2 regions of the Glutamicibacter sp. GQ173 genome follow, and region 1 is predicted to be linked to the other one. Evidence: predicted binding sites of a transcription regulator. Region 1 holds the regulator's gene; the other holds the start of a gene.

The links. The regulator Rex, encoded in region 1, represses fermentation and respiration genes when NADH is low (regulators of the CRP and FNR family bind a similar motif). The targets are predictions, from matches to a motif close to CTTGTGAANNNNTTCACAAG.
Region 2: AC6CHO_RS04410 (glyceraldehyde-3-phosphate dehydrogenase) is a predicted target of Rex. The motif match lies at 8,835-8,854, and genes of this name have one in related genera.

Annotation. Positions count from the first base shown of each region.
Region 1 is NZ_JCAXDT010000001.1:608,538-620,706, forward strand. Features, by position in the region: gene resB (cytochrome c biogenesis protein ResB) at 1-519, opposite strand, end outside; gene AC6CHO_RS02880 (cytochrome c biogenesis CcdA family protein) at 519-1,274, opposite strand; gene AC6CHO_RS02885 (TlpA family protein disulfide reductase) at 1,283-1,906, opposite strand; gene AC6CHO_RS02890 (histidine phosphatase family protein) at 1,911-2,573, opposite strand; gene AC6CHO_RS02895 (hypothetical protein) at 2,750-3,508, shown strand; gene AC6CHO_RS02900 (redox-sensing transcriptional repressor Rex) at 3,600-4,235, opposite strand; gene AC6CHO_RS02905 (glutaredoxin family protein) at 4,302-4,547, opposite strand; gene AC6CHO_RS02910 (HAD family hydrolase) at 4,610-5,416, shown strand; gene AC6CHO_RS02915 (30S ribosomal protein bS22) at 5,517-5,615, opposite strand; gene AC6CHO_RS02920 (helix-turn-helix domain-containing protein) at 5,755-5,979, opposite strand; gene gdhA (NADP-specific glutamate dehydrogenase) at 6,234-7,577, opposite strand; gene AC6CHO_RS02930 (ArsR/SmtB family transcription factor) at 7,766-8,203, opposite strand; gene AC6CHO_RS02935 (acetoin utilization protein AcuC) at 8,298-9,467, opposite strand; gene AC6CHO_RS02940 (TrkH family potassium uptake protein) at 9,675-11,108, shown strand; gene AC6CHO_RS02945 (potassium channel family protein) at 11,116-11,772, shown strand; gene proC (pyrroline-5-carboxylate reductase) at 11,857-12,169, opposite strand, start outside.
Region 2 is NZ_JCAXDT010000002.1:96,284-108,452, forward strand. Features, by position in the region: gene AC6CHO_RS04365 (ATP-binding cassette domain-containing protein) at 1-1,481, opposite strand, end outside; gene AC6CHO_RS04370 (dicarboxylate/amino acid:cation symporter) at 1,903-3,186, shown strand; gene epsC (serine O-acetyltransferase EpsC) at 3,262-3,846, opposite strand; gene cysK (cysteine synthase A) at 3,990-4,925, opposite strand; gene msrA (peptide-methionine (S)-S-oxide reductase MsrA) at 5,053-5,580, opposite strand; gene AC6CHO_RS04390 (Nif3-like dinuclear metal center hexameric protein) at 5,806-6,666, shown strand; gene AC6CHO_RS04395 (VOC family protein) at 7,047-7,445, shown strand; gene AC6CHO_RS04400 (YaaA family protein) at 7,529-8,362, opposite strand; RNA gene rnpB (RNase P RNA component class A) at 8,465-8,819, shown strand; gene AC6CHO_RS04410 (glyceraldehyde-3-phosphate dehydrogenase) at 9,018-10,475, shown strand; gene AC6CHO_RS04415 (winged helix DNA-binding domain-containing protein) at 10,643-11,689, shown strand; gene def (peptide deformylase) at 11,702-12,169, opposite strand, start outside.

The DNA.
Region 1 (12,169 bases):
GGCATCATTGCGCCGTTCCACGCGGTAACCGCGTTTCTTCAGAATCTTGAACGAGTCATCAATGACCTGGTCCTCATCGGGGGTGTCCGATTCGCCTTCCAGAATTTCATGCGACGCGTACTGCGGCAGGCGATCTAGCCGGGCCGGGGTGCGCGGTGGAGGCGTGCGCAATGCCTGGGCGTGCTTCTTCACACGCGGAATGATGCAGCCAACCAGGGAAACGAACAACAGGATGTAGATGGCAGAGAACCAGACGGAGGAATACACCTCGAACATCTGGAAGCGGTCAAGCCATGGACCGGCCACTGGATGCTGGTCCAGATACTGCACAACCGTCTCTGGATTGGATGCGCGCTGAGGGAAAATCGAGCCTGGCACTGCGGCGACGGCCAGCAGCAACAGCAAGAATAGTGCCGTCGACATGGACGTCAGCTGAGTCCAGATCCAGCGCATGGACCCTACAAATCCCAGCGCCGGAGCGTCCTGGGACCCTTTGAGTTTCCGTTGTTGTTTCGCCATTAAATTGGCAACCTCACTTCATTGGCAAACCAGTTTTGCAGTTCTGAAACCCATGTTCCCCATAGCCCGGTCACCATGACCAGGCCCAGGGCAATGAGCAGAGCGCCGCCAAAACGCATGATGAAAACCTGGTGCTTCCGGAAAAACGCCAAGGCCTGCATTCCGCGCTGCAGTCCCAGCGCAATAAGGATGAAGGGCAAGCCCAGCCCGAGGCAATAAAACACCGTGAGCAGAGTCCCCCGGGCGACGTTGGCATCGGAACCGGTGGACATGATCAACACGGCGCTCAGGGTTGGCCCGATGCACGGAGCCCAACCCAAGCCAAAGGTCAGGCCAAGGACAGGGGCGCCCCATAAACCGGCAGGTGGTTTCTTGTGGATCTTTCGATCACGCTGCATCCAGGAGAATCCGCCCATGAAGACGATGCCCATGAAAACAACGACAATTCCCAAAGCTTGGGTGACCCATGAACCGTTGAACCTCAGCCACGCGGTTGCTTGGCTGAAGAGAACCCCAGCGGCAATGAAGACAACAGAGAACCCCAGGACAAAGAGCAAGATGCCCAGAATTACTCGTCCACGGCGATGATCTTTCAGATCTGCGCCGGTCAAGCCGGTGACGTACCCAAGGTAACCGGGAACCAACGGCAGAACACAGGGAGAGAGGAAGGAAACCAATCCCGCCAACATGGCCACGGGCGCGGCAAGCAGTAAAGACCCGTCCAGGACGATGTCAGCAAATGGGTTTGAGGTCACCGCCTGGATCACAGCTCTTCGGTCAAGGCGGTGTCAATCAGCGACTTCAAGGTGCTCGGGTCGACGGCGCCGATAACTCGGGCGCGGACGCGTCCCTTGCGATCGAGCACCAGAGTCGAGGGCACGGCCTGAAGCGGCACATACTTGGTCATCGCCAGCTGCACGTCGCCGTTGGTGTCCTGAATGGATTCGTACGGCAGGTCAAAGGTACGCTCGAACGCCTTCGCGGCTTCTGCTTCGTCGCGAACGTTAACACCGATGAATTCAACCTTGTCGCCAAAGTTATTGGCGAGCTTTTTCAAGTCTGGTGCCTCGATGCGGCATGGTGCGCAGGCGGCGTACCAGAAGTTCATCACCACTGGCTTGCCCTGCCACTGGCTGAAATCAACGTCGGTGCCGTGGTAGGTCTTTGACTTGATTTCCACGGGTTCGCTGCGTTGGGAAACTTCGTATTCCTGTACGGCTCCGTCGCCAGCGATGTAGTTTTTCCCATCACCGCTATTGGCTTGGGCGGTCAAGGAATCCTCCTTGCCGCTGCAAGCCGCCAAGGGAACAATGGCGGCAGCTACCATCAGCGAACGCAACATCGTGCGACGGCTCAGATTGCGAGGATTAGGCACAGGATCAGTCATTTCCTTAGGCTCCCGGGATATTTGCGGCACCGGCCAACAGCTCGGGGCATGGTTCGGTGTATCGCACGGAGACTAATTCGTCCCCTTCAAAATCAAAGCTGGTGATGGATGCCAGGGTGCATTCCCGCTGGCGAGGGTCATGCCACAGGGGCTTCTTCTCAGCTTCGCGGCGGGTTACCCAGATAGGCAGCTGGTGGCTGACGATAATGACTTCGGCGCCTTCGCCGTGTTCGGCAACAGCCGCCCGACGGTGGTCATCCATGGCTTCGCGCATGCGCTGCACCTGCTCCGCATAAGGCTCGCCCCATGAAGGCTTCAGCGGGTTGACCAGCAGCGGCCAGTACTTCGGCTGGCGGAGGTGGTCTGCGACCTTGGACAGGCCCTGGAGCTTATTGCCCGCTTCGATGACACGATCTTCAGTATGAATCGGAAGGTCCAGGGCACGGCTTGTCGGTGCAGCGGTCTGCTGCGCACGGATCAGCGGAGAGGCTACAAGCCGGACCACATTGGCCCCGTCGGCTTGGCGCTGCGCGAAGAATTCGCCAGCAGCATCAGCCATCTTGAAACCGAGATCCGAAAGCCCGAAACCGGGGATCCGTCCGTAGAGAATACGGTCAGGGTTGAAAACTTCCCCGTGGCGCAACAAATGGACGGTCGATAAAGGCATGCTTCCAGTGTCTCAAAAATTCAGTTCGAAATAGACATATTGTGTCCACCGTCAACTATTCACAGCGCATGCATGGGATTCCCATATGGAAAAACCATCCTTTCGGAGGGCTCGCTCACAAAGTTGTCCCACTAGGCTTGGGTATAAAGGCAAGACGAACCAAAGGACGATGAACCATGAGCAACTACGATCCGAATCAACCGGGCCAACCATACAACCCGGAATCTGGGGCTCAGAGCCCGAATCCGAACCCATATGGCGAAAACCCCTACACGCAGCCGCAGCCGCAGTACGGGCAGAACCCCTACGGCCAGTCCCCCGTGGCACCTGGTTTCAACCAATACCCGGACCAGGGCGGCTATGCCGCCGTGCAGCCACCAGCTGAGCGGCCGAAGACCCTGCAGATTTCATTCCTGCTAATTCTGCTCTCAGGCATCGTCGGGGCAATTTCCAGCTGGATGATTTCCACCTCCAACATGTTTGGCAACATGGTTTCTTCCCAGTGGTCGATGGTTGAGCAAGAATTGCAGACCCAGATGCAGTCGACTCCTGAGATGGCCCAGGATCCCACCTTGCAGCAGATGATGAGCAGCCCAGAAGCGTTCATTTCCCAGGCCAACACCATGATGACCAGCTTTGCCCTGGTGGGTGCGGTCATTTCGGTGATTTTGTACTTCCTCGTCGGATTCTTTGTTGGCCGTGGTGTTGGCGCCATGCGCATCATCGCCACCATCTTGGCAGCCTTGTCCTTGTTGGGCCTGTTCACGTCCGTGCCAATGATCAGCATGTTTGCCGATAGCCAGGCCGGGGCCTTGAACGCCGTGTACATTATCGGCATCCTCCTCGGCATCGCTGGCGTGGTCTTCGCGTGGTTGCGTCCTTCATCGGAATACATCGCGCAGCGCCGCATGGCGCGTCGAGCAGGCTACCGGTAAACGGAAGCTCAGCCCGAGCCGTTAAGCAGCAAGCGGTGCCATTTCGTCAGCTTTGACGAAATGGCACCGCTTTTTGCGTACCGCCGCGGTCCTAGCCTTGGACCGCCAAGTAGGCCAAAATCTGGAGTTCCGTAGAAAGGTCGACCCTGCGCAGGTTCATGCCGGCTGGAACTTTTAATGGCTTCGGCGCAAATGAAAGTACCGAGCGCACAGATAATTCAGCAAGCGCATAGACCAGGTCTTGGGCAGCGTCGCCGGGCACTGCGAGAACGACGATGTTGATTTCTTCACGGTCTATGACTGAGGCAAGGTCGCTAATGGATTCCACCCGCAGCTCACCGACTGGCTCGCCAATGAGTGCAGGATCAACATCAAAAATGGCCTTGACGTTGAAACCTCGCGAAGTGAATCCTGCATACCCGCTCAAGGCCCGGCCAAGGTTACCGGCGCCGACAATGGCGACTTTCCAGTCCTGGTTCAGCCCAAGGGTCCTGCTGATGTGCTCTGCCAGCTCGCGTACGACGTAGCCGACGCCACGAGTTCCGTAGGATCCAAGCCAGGAAAGGTCTTTGCGCAGGATCGAGGGGTTCACGCCCGCTTCCTTGGCCAGCACCCCGGAGCTGGTTCGTTCCAGCCCTTGGGCTTCCAGCGCATTCAGTGCCCGTAAATACTGTGTGAGTCGCGCCAATGTGGCTTCAGGCAGGACACGAGCTTCAAGCTCAGACATCTTTGTACTCCTGCACTTTCCAATGGGCTAATCGAGCACAATGCGTAGTCAGCTTTGCCACCGCGGCTAGTTGCTGAGCAGACGCTCTAGCCGTTGCGGGTCGATAGTCCAGAAGTCTTTGACCTGCCCATCGATAAATAGCACCGGTACTTCCTCGTGGTGCCTGGACAGAAGTTCTGGGTGCTCGTCAATGTCAAGTTCAGAAAATTCCATGTTCAAGCGGCTCGTTACCTCAGCAACTGTTGCTCGTGCCGCGTGGCAAAGATGGCAGTCTTTACGAACCAACAGCTGAATCTGATGCAATGTACTCACCTGACTATAATCTCACGAGCCGTAACCGCGCTTGAACTTTACGATGAAATAAACTGGATCAAATGCCTTCCACCGATAACGCCTCCGCTCGCACCGAAGCCCAAGTTCCTGGAACTGTTGCCGCATTTTTTGATGTGGATAACACCTTGGTTCGTGGTGCCTCGCTGTATTTGCTGGCCCGCAAGCTCCGTGAGCATCGCTTCTTCCAGCTTCGTGAGATCCTCTGGTTCGCGTTGAAGCAATTGCGCTTCGCCGCACGCGGCGAGCATCTGGGAGACATCCATCAGATTCGTGACCGAGCGCTGATGATGGTTCGCGGCATCCCCGTGGCCGAGATTGAACAAATCGGCAACGAGATTTATGACGAATACATCGAGCCGAAGTTGTGGTCGGGCACGGTGGCGATTGCCCGCCAGCATTTGCGCGTCGGCCGTGAAGTTTGGCTGGTCACCGCTACTCCCCTGGAAGTGGCGAATGTCATTGCAGATCGCCTCGAACTTTCCGGCGCATTGGGCACTGTCGTGGAGAGCCGCGATGGTTTGTATACCGGAGCTCTGGCCAGCCCGATCTTGCATGCGGCCGAAAAGGCGCAGGCTGTCAGGTCCCTGGCCAAGGCGCGTGGCATCTCGCTGTCGCGTTCTTGGGCGTACTCGGATTCCTATAACGACGTGCCACTGCTGGAAGCTGTAGGGCATCCCGTCTGCATCAATCCCGATGCCCGGTTGCGCGCCTATGCCAAGCGTCGCGGCTGGCAGGTCTATGACTTCCGCACCGGTCAGCGGGCGGCGAAGTTCGGTCTGCGCGCCGCTGGCGTGCTCGGTGCCTTGTGGGCTGCAAGGCGCTCAATTCTGCGTCGTTCCGGCTCGTAGCGGGCCTTGGAACCTTTTGGATAAAGCAATCGCCACCGTTTGCAGGTGACCTGCGAATCGGTGGCGATGATTGCCTAGCGGCAAAATGCTCGAAGTAGATTTACTTCTTATTGCGACGCTGGTGGCGAGTCTTACGAAGCAATTTACGGTGCTTCTTCTTGGACATACGCTTGCGGCGCTTCTTGATAACAGAGCCCATAGTGGTTCCTCACAAACTAATTAAATGCGTCAACCTAAAGCATCTGCTTGCAAGCAAGCAAAAAGACAAGGTTGACCGGACGTTAAACGTTCCTTAATAGATTACCCGCTTTTCGGCCATGCTCTGACCATCGCGCGGACTATCGACCGTAAGAACCGGTACCGTGCTGCGGATCAATAGCCGCAGCACTGAGGTAGGATTCCACAGCGTTCTCTGGAACGCGATAGGAGCGGCCGAACTGAACGGCAGGCAGATCGCCTGCGTGAATCAGCCGATAAACCGTCATTTTGGAAACGCGCATCATGTCAGCCACTTCGGCCACCGTCATGAAACGGGCTCCTGCAAAATTCTGTTTATCCGTCATGCGGGATATTCTCCTGACGCTGATCTCTATTTCGTCGCGTTACTAGCGAAGGTGAACTTACACGACTTTGGATCAACATCGGCGATCTGGTTCACGTTCGCTTTGTCCTAGTCTAATCGCACTTTAGTAACTTTTGCATCACGAAACACTTCAGGACTCTTCAGAATCAAAATTTTGTTGCCTAAACGAGACAATCCGCACGGCAAGTCCCAGCTCAACGAGGTATGCCGTGCGGATCGCAACAAACCGTTTTCTTAGATCACACCCTGCGCAAGCATGGCATCGGCAACCTTCACGAATCCGGCGATGTTTGCGCCAGCTACGTAATTGCCGGGAATTCCGTATTCATCGGCGGTGGCGGCACAGCTGTCGTGAATACCGACCATGATTTCGCTGAGTCGGCGTTCGGTGTGTTCGAAGCTCCACGAATCACGGCTGGCATTCTGCTGCATCTCCAACGCGGAGGTGGCCACGCCACCGGCGTTGGCGGCCTTGCCTGGGCCAAAGAGCACGCCGGCACCCTGGAAGATGGCGGTGGCTTCGGCCGTGGTCGGCATGTTCGCGCCTTCTGCAACGGCGATGGTGCCAGCGGCGACCATCTTCTTGGCCGCTGCTTCGCCGAGCTCGTTCTGGGTGGCGCATGGCAACGCCACGGTGCCCGCTACGTCCCATACGCTGCCTCCAGCAACGTACGTGACGTTGCTGGTGCCGCGACGCTGCGCGTATTCAGAAATACGTCCTCGCTCGACTTCCTTGATCTGGCGCAGCAGTTCAAGATCAATGCCGCCTTCATCAAGGATGAAGCCGGCAGAATCTGATGCGGTGACAACTGTGGCGCCGAGGTCCTGGGCCTTCTCGATGGCATGGATGGCAACATTGCCCGAGCCCGAAACGACCACGCGCTGGCCGTCGAAGGACTGCCCGCGAGTCTTGAGCATCTCTTCGGTGAAGATTACAGCTCCATAGCCGGTGGCTTCTGGACGAACCAATGATCCGCCCCAGCTCAGTCCCTTGCCGGTCAAGACCCCTGATTCGTAGCGGTTGGTGATGCGCTTGTACTGGCCGAAGAGGTAGCCGATCTCTCGGCCGCCCACGCCAATGTCACCGGCAGGCACGTCGGTGTATTCGCCGATGTGGCGGTACAGCTCAGTCATGAAGGACTGGCAGAAGCGCATGACTTCGCCATCGGACTTGCCGCGTGGGTCGAAGTCCGAACCGCCCTTGCCGCCGCCGATTGGCATGCCGGTCAGGGAGTTCTTGAAAATCTGTTCAAAGCCAAGGAACTTGACGATGCCCAGGTAGACCGAAGGGTGGAAACGCAGACCGCCCTTGTATGGGCCCAGCGCGGAGTTGAATTCAACTCGGAAGCCGCGGTTGATCTGAACTCGGTTCTGGTCGTCAACCCAAGGCACACGGAAAATAATCTGTCGCTCGGGTTCGCACAAGCGCTGCAGAATGGCGGCCTCGGCGTATTCAGGGTGCTTGAGCGAAACCGCTTCAAGGCTTTCAAATACTTCCGTGACGGCCTGGTGGAATTCTGCTTCACCGGGATTGCGTCGGAAGACTTCGTCGCGAATCGAAGCTAAGTGCTTGTCCAAGTTTCTCTCCTCATCTTGGGACAGGAACAAGCGCCTGAGGTACCTCACACATGGCGTCACTGCCCCGTTCATGAGAATCCCACGCTGAGCACCGTGAGGAAAAATCCTCGGTTATAAATCGGAAACATGGCCGTAACGTGAATCACTTGCCACGCTGCCGGCAGCGCCAGAACAGTTAGAAGGATCAGCTAGCGACGGCGCCCAAAACGAGGGAGCCGTTCCAGGAATTCCTGGGCTCGACCGGTGACTTGTTCCAATCCGCGCCCGACGCTGCGGCCAATCTGCTGAGCTGTTGGATTCGCTGCAGTCGCAAGCTGCGAATTCGCTTGATTGCCAACCAGCTGCTCTTCGGCTTCAGGAACGGGCACCAAGTCGGCGCACCAATGCACTAAGTCCTCCAGCGCAGAAGTATCAATACTGTAGATACGACGTTGGCCAGCAGCGGCCATGCTGACCAGCTGCGCCTCGCGCAATACCTTCAGGTGCTTGGACACCGTTGGCTGGGAAATCTCCAGCTCGGTGACCAGCGCGCCCACGGCTTTTGGCTCATTTTTGAGCGCTTCAATTATCTTGCGACGGGTTGGCTCTGCCAACGCCGAAAAAACTTCATCAATTGCCACATACATAACCCTAACGGCATATGATCAAATGGTCATTGATTTGGCCATCCATTCCGCTACGAAATTCCAGGATCGAATGCTTGCGACCAAGTCATCCTGGCTAGTCAAACCACGGATCGAGACCATAGAGCGGGAAGATTTCCTTGCGCGTCGCAATAATCGTGCGGTCCACGGGGTCAGCAGGGTCGTATCCGACTTCCCAGTTTCTCCACCACAACTGCGCGTCGTCACCCATGAGATAGGGCACCGCGCGCCCGTAGCGTTCAAGAACGTGCCTGCGGAATATCTCAGGCACATACGTGCGCAGCGGAACCGGCTTGCCGGCAACGATGGCGGTCAAATGGGTCCAGGTTCTTGGCACCACAGCAGTGATGTTATATCCACCGCCGCCGGTCGCCAGCCAGCGCCCCTCGCAGACATCGTCTGCAAGCTGCGCAATATCCAAGGCCGCTTGGCGCTGCGCGTCAACCGAAAGCTTCAAGTTGGTCATGTCATCATCTCGATGGGCGTCACACCCATGCTGGGACACAATGATTTCTGGCTTGAAGGCATGTATCAGCTGCGGAACGATTGCGTGGAAGGCGCGCATCCAACCTGAATCCCCGGTCATTGCAGGCAAAGCCACATTCACGGCGCTGCCCTGGGCTTGCTCACCACCAATGTCATTGGCGAACCCAGTGCCAGGGAATAGGGACAGCCCTGACTCGTGCAACGAAATTGTCAGGACCCGTTCATCATCCCAAAAGATGGATTCTGTGCCGTCGCCGTGGTGGGCATCGACATCGATGTAGGCCACTCGCTGCGCGCCTTGATCAAGCATTCGCTGGATCGCGGCTGCCGCGTCGTTGTAAATGCAGAATCCGCTCGCCTTGTTCTTGGAGGCATGGTGCATGCCTCCAGCGAAATTCACCGCACGCACCGTGTCCTGGTCCATGATCGCTTGGGCCGCGATAACGGATCCGCCGACGATGCGCGCAGCGGCATCGTGCATTCCGGCAAAGACCGGATCATCTTCGGTGCCTAGCCCGAATTCTTCGGCTATCAGCGATGGGTCGTCGCTTACGCGCCGGACCTGATCAATGTATCCCTGGTCGTGAACCGTGCGGATCACCGTATCGCCGGCAATCTCGGGCGCATGAATCTTAACGTTGTCTGCGTCCAGCACCTGGAGCTCTTCGCTGAGCCGATAGGTCAGTTCGAGCCTGAGCGGGTGCATGGGATGCCAGTCGCTGAATTTGTACTTCAGGTACTGTTCATCCCACATGACCATGGTTGGCCGAGGGGCCTGTTGCGGATCTAACACTTTTTCAGGCTACCCGATGGTGATCCAACTCATGAATATATGGCGCTTTGGGCGACCCCGCCATTCTTTAGGCCCGCAAGGCAAGCGTTTAGCGCAGGAAACGCGTAAATTACTAGAAGGACTTCAACTTCCACTCTCGTTATCCACCTGTCCCTAAGAAACAGCGAGTTACAGATGAGCACTGCCAGTGATCTGGGCCCTCGGTCCCGGGCAGCTGAACTGCGCGAACAGCATCGCAAAAGATGGCTAATGTTCCGCATGTCGATTGCCGACTTCACCGTGCGCTCCCCCGCACGCTTGACCCTCGGCGTCTTCGTCCTGGCCATCACCGTCTTCACCTCGCTGCTGGCTGCGCCTTTTTCCTCGTCGGCTGGAGAGGCCACACCGCTGCATGATGCGCTGTTTACCGCTGTTTCAGCAGTCTGCGTCACTGGCCTGACTACGGTCTCCACCGCCGTGCATTGGTCTTTCCTGGGCCAGCTGATCATGCTCATTGCCGCCTTCATGGGCGGCTTGGGCATCCTGACGTTGGCATCAATCATGTCCCTCGCGGTGTCGCGCAAGCTGGGCGTCAGGGCAAAACTCATGGCTCAAAAGTCCATGGACAGTTCCGGCGCCTCAGCGCTGGGCGAGGTCAGCTCACTGCTGCGCATTGTCATCTTGACCGCCATTAGCCTGCAGGGACTTATCGCGCTGTTCTTGATTCCGCGTTTCTACATTTTGGGCGAAAGCGTCCTTTCGTCGATTTGGCATGGCATCTTCTATGCGGTTTCAGCCTTTAATAACGCTGGCTTCACTCCGCACTCCGATGGACTGGTTCCCTACGAGACCGACCTGTGGATCTTAACCCCGCTGATGGGCGGAGTTTTTGCCGGATCCCTGGGCTTCCCTGTGATCATGGTCCTGCTGGCTCACAAGTTCAATATCAAAAAGTGGAATCTGCATACCAAGCTGACCTTGTTGGTCACCACAATCCTGCTCTTCGCTGGTGCGTTCCTATGGCTTATCTTTGAGTGGTCCAACCCTCGGACTCTTGGCGAGATGTCCGTGAGCGACAAGGTCATACACGCTTTATTTGCTTCGACCATGACACGTTCGGGCGGATTCAACCTGGTTGATCAGAACGACATCCATCAAGTCACGGTGCTATTGACCGATGCCTTGATGTTTGCCGGTGGCGGTTCCGCTTCCACGGCAGGCGGCATCAAGGTCACAACCATCGCCGTGATGTTCTTGGCAATTATGGCCGAGGTCCGAGGCGATACCGAGGTGAGGGCCTTTGGCCGCCAGATCCCGCAGGGCACCATGCGCGTGGCAATCTCCGTGGTTGCCATGGGTGGTTCCCTGGTGATGGTGGCAACTGGTGCCCTGGTCACCATCGACGAGTCCGTTGGTTTTTCCCGGGCCCTTTTTGAATCGATTTCGGCTTTCGCTACTGTCGGTTTGAGTACCGGTGTTTCCCAAGAAATGCCGCCAGCAGGAAAATACGTCCTCAGTGTTTTGATGTTTGCCGGACGTATCGGCAGCATCACCCTGGCCAGCGCACTGACCATGCGCCACCGCAATTCACTATTCAAGCTTCCGGAAGAAAGGCCGCTCATTGGCTGACAAGAATATGGACCACAATGCCCCAGTCCTCGTAATTGGCCTGGGCCGTTTCGGTGCGTCCGTTGCCGAGACACTGGTCAAGCAGGGCCGAGAAGTCTTGGCGATCGAACGCAGTCCCGAATTGGTTCAGCAGTGGGCCAGCACTTTGACGCACGTGGTGGCCGCCGACGCCACGAACATTGACGCTTTGCGCCAACTCGGCGCCCAGGAATTTTCTTCTGCCGTCGTTGGTGTTGGCACGTCCATCGAATCCTCCGTGCTGATCACGGTGAATTTGGTGGACCTCGGCATTGAACACTTGTGGGTCAAGGCAATTACTCCTTCACACGGCAAGATCTTGACCCGTATTGGAGCCAACCACGTAATCTACCCAGAGGCTGACGCCGGTGTCCGTGCCGCGCACCTTGTGGGCGGACGAATGCTGGACTTCATCGAATTCGATGATGGCTTTGCCATCGTCAAAATGTATCCGCCTAAGGAAACCCAGGGCTTTACCCTTGCCCAGTCGCAGGTGCGCTCAAAGTATGGCGTGACCATCGTTGGCGTGAAATCGCCAGGTGAGGACTTCACCTATGCAGTCCCCGATACCATCGTGACGCGCAGAGACGTGCTAATCGTCTCGGGCCATGTGGATCTTCTTGAACGTTTCGCCGCTCGGCCATAGTTTCTGTACTGAAAACGCTCGTGGTCGGCACCCATCATTGATAGGTGCCGACCACGATTTATTTATTGGTGTTGCTGCTGGCGCCTAGCCGAGTTCTTCGCTGAGCTGTGCTGCACGGGCCGCTGCGGCCTGCGTACCAGCGGCGATGATCTTCGGAATGCCCTGCTCGTCAAAGGTCTTGATGGCCTGCTCTGTGGTGCCCTTGGGGCTGGTAACGGCCTTGCGCAACTCTCCCGGGATGGCCTGCGGGTCTGAAAGCATCTTTCCGGCGCCTGCGACGGTGGCACGCGCCAGGTCGATGGAGAGCTTTTCGTCCAGCCCCATAGCCACTCCGGCATTGGCCATGGCCTCGGCCAGGTAGAAGGCATAGGCTGGGCCCGAACCGGAGATCGCCGAC
Region 2 (12,169 bases), on a different contig from region 1:
GACTTGCCCGATCCGGCGACTCCGGTGACGGCGCACAGCACACCGGTGGGGACATCAACATTCACATTCTTGAGATTATGTGTCGAAGCGCCTCGAATTTCCACGGCGCCAGTTGAGGTACGGGGGCGAGAGTTGAGCGGAACACGCGTGGAGAAGTGCTGGCCTGTCAGTGATTCACTGGCCAGTAGGCCGGGCACGTCACCGCTATAGCACAGGGTGCCACCATGTATACCCGCACCTGGACCCAGGTCCACGACATGGTCGGCAATCCTGATGACCTCAGGCTTGTGTTCAACGACGAGGACGGTATTTCCCTTGTTTCGCAAGTTGGCCAAGAGGACGTTCATTCGCTGGATGTCATGGGGGTGCAATCCCACGGTAGGTTCGTCAAAGACATAGGTAACATCCGACAGCGCACTGCCAAGATGCCGGATCATCTTAACGCGTTGGGCCTCGCCGCCGGATAACGTGCCTGCAGGCCGATCCAGTGAAAGATAGCCCAGTCCCAGATCGACCATCGAAGTCAAGACCGCGCCCAGATTCGTGAGGAGCGGAGCAGCATCGGCAATCTGGATCCTCGCCAGTTCTCCGGCTAATTCCGAAACTTGCATGCCCGCCATGTCGGCAATGCCCAAGCCGTTGATTTTTGAAGCACGGGCCTTTTCGCCCAGCCGGGAGCCATTGCAGGCAGCACACGGTGCGGTTGTGGAAATGCGGTCAATCCACTCGCGGATATGAGCCTGCTTGATTTCACGGCCGGAAAGAATGTAGTTGGACTTGATGCGCGTGATCAGCCCGGAATAGCTCATGTTCGCACCGTTGAGCTTGACCTTGCCGTCCTCCGCATAGAGCAACCGATCGAGCATCTGCTTGGACAGGTCCTTGAGCTTCACATCAAGATCGACTTGCGTGCCAGCGGTCAGGGTTTGCCACAGCCAAGCGCCCGGGGTGAAGTTCGGAGCCTTGATAGCCCCTTCATTCAGGGTCTTATCCCAATCAAGGAGCTCATCCAGATCGATGCTGGCTTCCGTGCCGAACCCCTCGCACACCGGACAGGCGCCCTGGCCAAGGTTGAACGAATACGCTCCCGCTCCGCCGGCGCTCGGTGACGAGTAGCGCGAGAACAACACGCGCAAGAGCGAGTAGGCATCGGTCGCCGTGCCGACCGTGGAGCGAGAATTAGAACCCATTCGCTCCTGGTCCACCACAATGGCCGCCGACAAGTTTTCCAGGACCTCGACATCGGGGCGCGGCATGGACGGCATGAAGTTCTGGATGAAGGAAGTGTACGTTTCGTTGATCAGCCGCTGCGACTCGGCGGCAATCGTCCCGAAGACCAGCGAGGACTTTCCGGATCCTGAAACACCGGTAAATGCGGTAATCCGGCGCTTGGGAATATCAACGTCGATGCCTTTGAGGTTATTTTCCCTGGCTTGACGGACTCGGATCATGTCATGGGCGTCGGCAGGATGCAGGTTCATAACGCCAACTTTACTAACTGGTAAGCCCGGCGGATACCCGGCTTCACCGACACCCTGATGACCGTTGCCGCTCGTGAAGACCCTTGGCCTCCCGGCGTTTGCGCTCGCCGTCAGGGTGCGAGGATCGAAGTCTTGTGCAGATTTTGGATTTTTCCTTAATTCTGCGCCGGCAACCGGGTGGATCCTTTGCTTCATTTGTTCTGCGGCGCACACGCGATGACGATGAAGTTCGAACATTGCGAATGAATTGCAAAGATCTTGTGGCGAATCTTCGAAAATAGGCGGTACCCTTGGAATTCCCTAGTGATTCACAAGATTTCCGGGTTGCTCTTCGCCGCATTATCATTATCGAGGCGTGTGCTACGACACATTAGTGGCATCTCGACCTGACGCATGATCCCGAACCATCAAAAGGACCTTCATGAAGCTGCTGAAATCTATTCCCTTGCTTGGCTGGGTGCTAGTCGCCATCGTCCTAGGCATCCTGCTGGGCCCGGTAATGCCGGTATGGTTGGGAAGCTTGTTCCTGACCTACAATTCGATTTTCTCGGGTTTCCTGGGCTTCGTGGTTCCGCTGATCATTTTTGGCCTCGTTGCCCCGGCCATCGCTGAACTCGGTAAAGGGGCAGGGAAGTGGCTTGGCATCACTGCGGCGATCGCCTACGGATCCACTCTGTGCGCCGGACTCCTTGCCTATTTCGTGAGCCGTTGGGTATTTACCCAGTCGCTGTCCGGCGGCGGGCTCGAAGCCATCGGTGAGGGATCGGGCTCAGGTTTCGAGCCATTCGTCTCCGTTGCCAAGAGCGCGGGGGACTCGGCGACCGAAATCGTCTTGCCACCAGCTTTGGATGTAATGACCGCCCTGGTCTTGGCTTTCATCCTTGGCCTGGGCATGACCGCCTTCCGCTCGAAGGTGCTCTTCCGTGGCGTGGTTGAATTCCGCACCATCATCGAAATGGTGATTCGCCGCATCGTTGTTCCAGCTCTGCCATTGTTCATTTTCGGCATCTTCCTGGACCTTTCAGCCAGCGGCAGCGCGATCACCGTCGTCTCGAAGTTCCTGCTCGTCGCAGTGGTCTCCCTGGCCCTGACCCTCGTAGTGCTGCTGGTCCAGTACTCGATTGCTGGTGCAATGAACAAGCGCAACCCATTGGCAGCTTTGTGGGGCATGCGCGATGCCTACTTCACCGCTCTGGGCACCTCGTCGTCGGCAGCGACCATTCCGGTCACACTGGCCTCGGCGAAAAAGAACGGTGTATCCGACGCAGTAGCCGGGTTCGTCATTCCGCTGTGCGCCACCATCCACCTTTCGGGTTCGATGGTGAAGATTACCTGCTTCTCCATCGCGGTTCTCCTGCTTACCGGTGGAGACGTCAACTTCGGAGCCTACTTCCCGTTCATCTTGATGCTCGGCGTCATGATGATTGCCGCCCCTGGCGTTCCTGGCGGCGCGATTGCCGCCGCCGCGGGCCTGCTGGGGCAGATGCTCGGCTTCGGCGAAGTGGAAGTCGGCCTGATGTTCGCCGCCTACATTGCTTTGGATAGCTTCGGCACCGCAACCAACGTGACCGGTGATGGCGCCGTAGCGATGATCATGCAGAAACTGACCAAGGGCAAGCTCGGGGCACAGCCGCAAAGCGACGAAGATGAAATCGTTGAACTGGCTGATGGCAGCCAGAACAAAGCTCACCAGCTAGGCGAGTAGCGCTGGCAACGCAATGGCCGATGTTCGCACCATTAGGTGCGAACATCGGCCATTACTTGTTTGCCTGCTGTGGGGCTAGATCCACATTGCTGGATCGATGTACTCTGCCGGGTCAACCGCGGGCTTGCGCTCCTCGGGCTTGCGCGGGCGATTCTGCGCAGGGATTCCGGTGACGATCGAGCCCTCTGGCGCATCCTTGACGACTACGGCATTGGCGCCGATTGCCGAATCGGCACCGATCACGATTGGGCCGAGCACTTTGGCGCCAGCGCCGATGACAACGCGGTCGCCAATGGTCGGGTGGCGCTTGACCTTGGCCAGAGATCGGCCGCCGAGGGTGACGCCGTGGTAAATCATGACATCCTCGCCAATTTCAGCGGTCTCGCCGATGACGATGCCCATGCCGTGGTCGATGAAGAAGCGGCGGCCAATGGTGGCGCCTGGGTGGATCTCGATTCCGGTGAGCGCACGGGTCGCCTGGGACAGCAAGCGTGCCGGCCACCTCAGGGACGGGTTTTGCCACATCTTGTGGGCCAGCCGATGCATCCAGATGGCGTGCAACCCTGAATACACGAAAAAGTTTTCGGTATCACTGCGCGCCGCAGGATCATGCTGTCGAGCTGTGGCCAGGTCTTCACGCAGCCGGGAGAAAAAACTCATGGAAACTACCTTAGGGGTTGCGGTTCGCTGCGCTGGAATCCGAAGACGTCACACAGCAAATCGGCACGAGCCGCACCGATTTAGGTCTCTCATTAGACCCAACGGTGGCTCGCGCCGATTTATTCTAGTTTGCCGAAACTTATTTAGCCGCGGATGTCATCAAACAGCAGGGTGGAAATGTAGCGCTCACCGAAGTCTGGAATGATGGCAACAATCTGCTTGCCTGCGTATTCTTCACGAGCAGCAATCTGCAGTGCGCCCCATACCGCCGCACCAGCGGAGATGCCGCCGAGGATGCCTTCCTTGACGCCCAGCGCGCGGGCGGTGGAAACCGAGTCCTCGATGCTGGCATCAAGAACTTCGTCGTACAATTCGGTGTCCAGAACCTCTGGGATGAAGTTCGCGCCCAGGCCCTGGATCTTGTGCGGGCCTGGCTTGCCGCCGTTGAGGATTGGAGAATCCTTGGGCTCCACAGCAACAATCTTCAGGTCCGGATTCTTTTCCTTCAGGAAGCGTCCGGCGCCGGTGATGGTGCCACCGGTACCGATGCCTGCGACCAGGACGTCGATCTTGCCTTCGGTATCGTCCCAGATTTCTGGGCCGGTGGTGTCCGAGTGGATCTGCGGGTTGGCGGTGTTGGCGAACTGCTGTGCCCAAACGGCGTTGTCAGAAGTCGCAACGATTTCCTTGGCCTTCTCCACTGCTCCGCGCATGCCGTCGGCACCCGGAGTGAGCACGATCTCTGCGCCGAAGGCACGCAGCATGACCCGGCGCTCGGTGGACATGGTCTCTGGCATGGTCAGGATGACCTTGTAGCCACGGGCGGCGCCGACCATGGCAAGGGCGATACCGGTGTTGCCGGAAGTGCCTTCAACGATGGTGCCGCCTGGCTTCAGTGCCCCGGACTTCTCGGCGGCGTCAACGATGGCTACACCGATGCGGTCCTTGACGGAGTTGGCTGGGTTGTAGAATTCCAGCTTCACGGCGATGTTGCCGGCCAGGCCCTCATCAAGTCGGTTCAGCTTCACCAGCGGGGTGCGGCCGATAACTTCGGTGACGTTGTTGTAGATTTTGCCCATCTTCTATGCAGTCCTTACGTGACTCATTGCGGCCGCGATTGCTGGCGGCGAGTTACTTGCAGATGCCGGCTCAATAGCGCGGACACCTTGGAGGTTCATATCCAACCCTAGTAGTCGATTCGTCAAGCTAGGCTTCATTTAGCCATTGAGCGTAATATTTCCTGACCTTTGCGAGTTTCGGGTCAATAATCACGCGGCAATATCCGACATCTTGGTTCGCAGAGTAATAATCCTGGTGTATTTGCTCTGCCGGGTAGAAATCTTTGGACTCTTCTATGGTAGTGACGATCGGATTAGTGTAAAAGGACGCAAACTTGTCCTTCGCCGCAATGAATTGCTCGCGCTGCTGATCATCGAGCGGGAACATCGCCGAACGATATTGGGTGCCCACGTCGTAGCCCTGGCGATTGAGCGTAGTTGGGTCGTGAACGGTGAAGAACATGTCCAAGATGACTTCAGCGGGCACGATCTGTGGATCAAAGATGACGGCAACGCCCTCGGCGTGGCCGGTGGTTCCGGAGCAGACCTGTCGATAGTCCGGATTGCTGGTGTGCCCGCCGATGTATCCGGAGATGACTGCATGGACGCCACGCGTGCGCTGGTAAACCGCATCCAGGCACCAGAAGCAACCGCCGGCCAGGACGAAGGTCGTCAGCTTGGTGTCTTCGAGCTGCAGTGATGGACTGAAATGATGGGGTGATTGAAGGCTGAGAATACTCACATAGTTCATAACGATGCGGCGTTGCATTCTGTTCCAACCCTGCTGGCAACGCGTAGGGTTGTTGATATGCAGAGCAAGGCAAATAACTCGCAAGAACCGGGGAAGAAGAATCAAAACCCGGACGCTGCTGCGCTTAAGCCCGTTACCGATGAAGAAGTGATGCAGTCCGAGGAATCCACATCCTCGGCGCCAACTACTTTGGGTAATGTCCTTGAGGCAGTGGAAGAGCTTTGGCCACATTCCCTGGCCGAGGACTGGGACGCCGTAGGACTGGTAACCGGTCGTACCGGCCAGCCGGTCTCGAAGGTCGTCATGGCAGTGGACCCAACGCTGGAAGTGATTGAAGATGCGATCGAGCGTGGGGCCGATCTGCTGATTACTCACCACCCGCTGCTCCTGCGTGGTGTGACCCAGGTGGCTGGCACGAGCTTCAAGGGCGAAGCTATACATCGGCTCATCGAAACTGGGACCGCATTGCTGACAGCGCACACAAATGCCGATAGCGCCATCGGGGGAGTAAACGACGCGCTGGCCGATGCCTTTGGGCTTAAGGATTGCGTGCCGCTGGTCGATTCGAAGGACGGCCTGCCTGAAGAAGGCTTGGGCCGTGTGGGCTTCTTGGAGAAGCCGATGAAGCTCGAGGATTTCGCGGAACGTGTTTACACGGTGCTGCCGGCTGTGGCCGGTGGTGTGCGTGTTGCCGGAGACCGTACCGGGATTATTCGAAAAGTCGCGCTATGCGGCGGCGCCGGCGATTCGCTCTTTGACGCAGTGCGTTCACACCAAGCCGATGTATACGTCACGGCAGATTTGCGCCACCACCCGGCGAGCGAAGCACGCGAAGCAGCCAATGGCGGGTTCCCGTACCTCATCGATGTATCGCACTTTGCCTCCGAGTGGGTGTGGCTCTCGGCGGGAGCCCGCGCCCTGGGGAACGTGCTCAATGATTTGGGGCATGCCGTGGAGATTGAAATTTCACAGGTCAATAGCGATCCATGGGACTTTGTCCTGACTCCATAGTTGGGCATAAAAGCGGTCAACTTGATTGTCTGGCTGCTCCTCATGAGAAACGGCTTGAGATCGCCGCGAGCAAAGCTTCTGGATACCCTCCTGGATTCACTTCCGGGAGGGAGTCAGGGCTTCTGTCCGGAATGCGGAGCGGTGAGTCCAATTTTTGACAGTGAATCACAGGCAGAAGACTTCGAATACTCGCATCGTGCAAAGCATGAGAACGGTTAGCCTGGATTAACTGACCGGTATTGAGTGCTAGGCGCCAAGGCATCGGCGGATCAACCCCCTGGTTGACTGCCCGGCGATGGCGATCGATTGGTTGTACCGGTCGCAGGCCTAATGGCGTGGCATCATTAGCCACTAGACGGACTACTTGGTTGGGCAGGGGCATGCTGCATCATTTGGAAATCTGGGTCGACGATTTAGCAACCAGTACGGCATCGCTGGGCTGGCTGCTGACGCGACTTGGCTATCGCATCCAATCGCAATGGGACAACGGCATAAGCTATCAGCACGGCAGCCATTACATCATTTTGGAATCAGGGCCGGATGTCCGGCATGTAATTCATGATCGGCGTTTGCCGGGGTTGAACCACTTGGCTTTTAGCCTGCCGAGCGCACAGCTAGTTGAAACCGTTGCAGCTGATGCACTGAACCATGGATTCACCATGATGTTTGCGGATAAGCATCCGCATGCCGGAGGCCCCGATCACTACGCGGCCTATTTAGAGGATCAAGCCGGCTTCGAAGTGGAGCTGGTCGCAGCACCGGCCTCAGGTGAAAACTAAAAGGCCCGGCGGTTTTGCGCCTTGCCGACGATGGGCGTAGCCGTCCCAGCGGAATCTTCAGGAAACGGCCGGAGTCCGCTGAGCTATTTGGCGGTGGTGAACTGATGGTCCTCGGGCAGCAAGATGTTCAGTGCTCGTCCCTTCTTGTCCTCAACGAGGGACGCCTCCCACCTGGTTCTAATCAGCTGGACCAGCTCATTGGCAGTCGCTGGCTCGGTCTCTTGCTGAACCAGGAACCGGGCAACTTCGCCGCGGGTGTGCTTGGCAAAATGGGAAACGACTTTCGGCACGCCGTTGCGCAACTGGAAAACATTGATGGCAACGCTGTTGCCGTTACTTGGCTTGTAGGCGGCGGCATAAGTGCTGGAGCGGGCGTCAACGACCAACTGGTCTGCAGCGGCTTCATCGAGAATCGCGGCGAGCCGCTTTTTCCACCAGCTGGCGAGCTTGCCCAGGGGCTCCAATTTCACGGACATGGACAGCCGGTATGGGGGAATGCGGTCGGCAAAGCGCACCGCACCCCATAGTGCGGAAATTACGACGATGCTCTGATCAGCGCGCCGTTGCGCTTCAGGGCTGAGCGTCGAATAGCCCAGCGCTTCAAAGAGCACGCCAGAATAAATGTCGTGGGCTTTGGCGGCAGGTTCTATGTGCAAATTGATATTGCGAGCGACTTCGTTTGCCAAAGAAGCACCAACACCCAAGACGTCCATGGCATCCGCCCGGGCAGAAACCTCTGCCAAGGCTCCGAGCACTTGATGGCGATCATCGCTCAGTTCAGGAAACGAGAGGTCAGCCAGGTCGAACGGGGAACCTTCAGCATGAGCGGTTTTACCTTCTGAAGGTGGCAACAAAATAAGCACGCCTTCCAGCTTATCCGAGGACAGCGAGGAATCCCTGTTGATGAATAACGGCACGACCTGACCCTTTGGCCAGGCGGCATTTGACTTCGCCTGTGTCGAAAGGCTCGCAGCTGCTGTTAGCTGGGGCGAACTGCCGGGGCTAGAATGGTTAACGAATGGGATGGCCAGACGGTCGCGTGGCAAGTTATTGCCCCGAGGAACGTCCGGGCTCCACAGAACAGGGTGGTGGGTAACGCCCACTCGGGGTAACCCGCAGGCTAGTGCCACAGAAAATAGACCGCCAGGCTTCCTGGTAAGGGTGAAACGGTGGTGTAAGAGACCACCAGCGTTCCGGGTGACCGGAATGGCTCGGTAAACCCCACTCGGAGCAAGGTCAGACAGACTGCGTTATGAGGGCTGTTCGCCCCATGCAGTCGGGTGGACCGCTAGAGGCTGCCGGCAACGGCAGTCGTAGATAGATGACCGTCCCGCTTCGGCGCGACAAAACCCGGCGTATCGGCCATCCCATTCATCCCCTCCAGACATTCGGGTGAGAAGTTTCACAGTGCCCCGTGCTCTGAATTTTTCTGCGCCGTTTAGAATGGAAGGCGTACTTAGTACTTGCGAGGATGATCCTGTAGACCTCGTACCACCGCAAAAGCAATGGTGCTTCCCACGGTGCCAACCGACTTTATGGATCTGCGAGTCGGCTGAATTGGAAGGATTTTCTGTGACCCAGCAGTCTGTCGTTGCCCAGCAAGAATGGAGCGGGCGCGAAGAGCTCGCCGAGGCCATGATTCCACTGATCGGACGCCTGTACCGCAAGAACAATGTGGTGCCCTCCGTATATGGCCGCAAGCTGATCAACCAGTCCGCCATCGACATCATCAAGGCGCACCGCGTAGTACGCCGCATTGATGGCGAAGAGCTAAGCCTGAAGGCAACCAAAGCAATCCTCGACGAGATCGAGACGCTGAATGTTGGATCGGTATCCGTTGACCTTGGCCGTTTGAACAAGAAGTTCAAGGAATCCGGCTCTGTTGACCTGAACGCATTCCTGAGCAACGAACTTGGCGACAAAGTTGGCCAGTCGGGTGCCACTGATGCAGAACCAAAGGACGTCGTCCTCTACGGCTTCGGCCGCATTGGCCGCCTGCTCGCCCGCATCCTCATCGAACGCGGGGGCTACGGCCTGCGCCTTCGCGCCATCGTGGTCCGCAAGGGCTCGGACGATGACATCGTCAAGCGCGCTTCGCTGCTGCGCCGCGACTCGGTCCACGGCCGCTTCGAAGGATCGATCACCGTCGACGAGGAGAACAACACCATCCTCGCCAACGGCACCCTGATCAAGGTCATCTACTCGAATGACCCGACCACCGTCGACTACACCGCGCACGGCATCGACAACGCCATCGTCGTCGACAACACCGGCCGCTGGCGCGATGAAGCCGGCCTGTCCCAGCACCTGCAGGCCAAGGGCGTTGCCCGCGTTCTGCTGACCGCACCGGGCAAGGGCGACTTGAAGAACATCGTTCACGGCATCAATGATTCCTGGATCACCGCCGAGGACAAGATCGTTACCGCTGCCTCGTGCACCACCAACGCGATCACCCCAGTGCTCAAGGCGCTGAACGACAAGTTCGGCGTGAGCCACGGACATGTCGAGACCGTTCACTCGTTCACCAACGACCAGAACCTGATCGACAACTTCCACAAGGGCGAACGCCGCGGCCGCGCCGCTGCGCTGAACATGGTGATCACCGAAACCGGTGCTGCCAAAGCTGTGGCCAAGGCCCTGCCAGAGTTCGAAGGCAAGTTGACCGGCAACGCCATCCGCGTACCAACCCCGGATGTCTCCATGGCCATCTTGAACCTGAACCTGGAGAGCGAAACCACCAAGGAAGAGCTGAACGCCTACCTTCGCGAAACTTCGCTGACTTCGAACCTGCACAAGCAGATCGACTACATCGACTCGCCTGAGGTTGTTTCCACCGATTTCGTCGGCTCGCGCCGTGCCGGCATCGTCGACGGCCTGGCTACCATCGTCTCGGGCAAGAACGCTGTTGTGTACGTTTGGTACGACAACGAGTTCGGCTACTCCTGCCAGGTGGTGCGCGTGATCGAAACGATCGCCGGCACCCATCCGGTAGCAGTTCCAGCCCTGAAGGCTGAAGCAGTCACCGTCTAAGGCCGTATCGCCATAACCTCGGGACCATGCCCGCGCACAGTGCGCAGGTGCATGGTCCCGAAGTCTTTTAACCAGCCGTGGCATCCTCGCGGCAAGATCCCGCCGGCACTGCCAAGCGCCCCTGGCTGTTACGCTCTGTACCAGGGACCATGGCGGAAGGCAGGCAGATGGAACGCGAAAGGCTCTTATCGGCCCGGATGGCCAGCCAATTGCTATCCGCGCCTGCCAGATCCACGCTAGAAGCCGCCGGGCACCTGATGGCTGCCCAGTCGCAAGACTTTATTGCTGGTCGCTATGCGCTGGCCCAGCGCGTTGATCCGATGCCAAGCAGGGCACAGGTCGACCAGCTCTTTAATGACGGCCTGCTCGTGCGCTCATGGACCATGCGCGGAACCCTGCATTGCTGCCTGCCCCAAGACGCACAATGGCTGGTGCAACTGGCCAAGGAACGCACCTTGCGTTCAGCTGCTGCCAGGCATCGAGAATTGCAGATTGACCCTGCGGCCATTGAACAAGCAGCCCGGATCATCCACTCCTATCTGGCGGAAGCGGGGCAGGCCAGCAGGACCGCGATTTTTGAGCAGCTGGAGCAACAAGGAATCGGCACGCGCAATCAGCGTGGCACGCACTTGCTGCTCGCATTGGTGCTGCACGGCTTGATTTGCCTCGGCCCGATTCCGGAAGGCGCCAAGTTGGCAGCCCAGGACTTCGTGCTCGCAGGGCAATGGATCAGCAAGCATCATGTTCCCGATAGCCCGATACAGGAATTGCTGTTGCGCTACCTGGGCTCCCATGCTCCTGCCACCTTGCGTGATGCCGCCTGGTATGCCGGGCAAACGCTGACAACCATCCGCACGGCGGCCGCAGAACTGGGTCGGGAACTGGTCAGCGTGGGAAAGAACGAGCGCGGCGAGGACTTTTTTGTGGTCCAGGGCTCAGCAGCGCATCAAGCCTGCGAATCATCAGGCGCCCCGCACCTTCCCACTCGTTTGCTCGGACCCTTTGACGAGTACTATCTCTCCTGGGCCGATCGCAGCCTGATGGCCGATGAATCGATGCAGAAGCAGATCACGCCAGGGAAGAATGGAATGTTCAACGCCTTCTGGCTTGAACAAGGCAGGGCCCGTGGCCTATGGAATGCAAATGTAGCGCCGACCGATGCTCTCGGTGCGGCGCTACATCAGCGGTATATCGACTTCAGGAATACTGCATAGGCAGCCGGAAGGCTAATGGCCGAAAGGATCCTCATCGGTCCCGGGCAGCCAGGTGTTCCCTGGTACGCCCCAGCCCAGCGCCTTCTTGGCTTTCTTCCATCGCTTATCCCAGCGCGGCTGCAGCTTGTCTACATACAGAAAGCCATCAAGGTGGTCGTATTCGTGCTGCATGATGCGGGCGAACCAGTCGTGGGCTTCAAAAGCGATCGGCTGGCCAAATTCATCAAAGCCCTCCACCTTGGCGTATTCGGCACGCTTGAGCGGGTAGTTCAGCCCGGGTACGGACAGGCAGCCTTCGGACTCGTCATCAAAATCAGCTGGCGCCTGTGAAACCTTGGAGAGGGTCAGCTTGGGGTTGATGATCACACCGCGCTCAGGAGCAGAGTCCTGGTCGGCATAGACGTAGGTGAAAAGGCGTAGACCGATGCCAATCTGCGGAGCGGCCAGTCCCACGCCGTGTGCTTCGTCCATGGTCACATG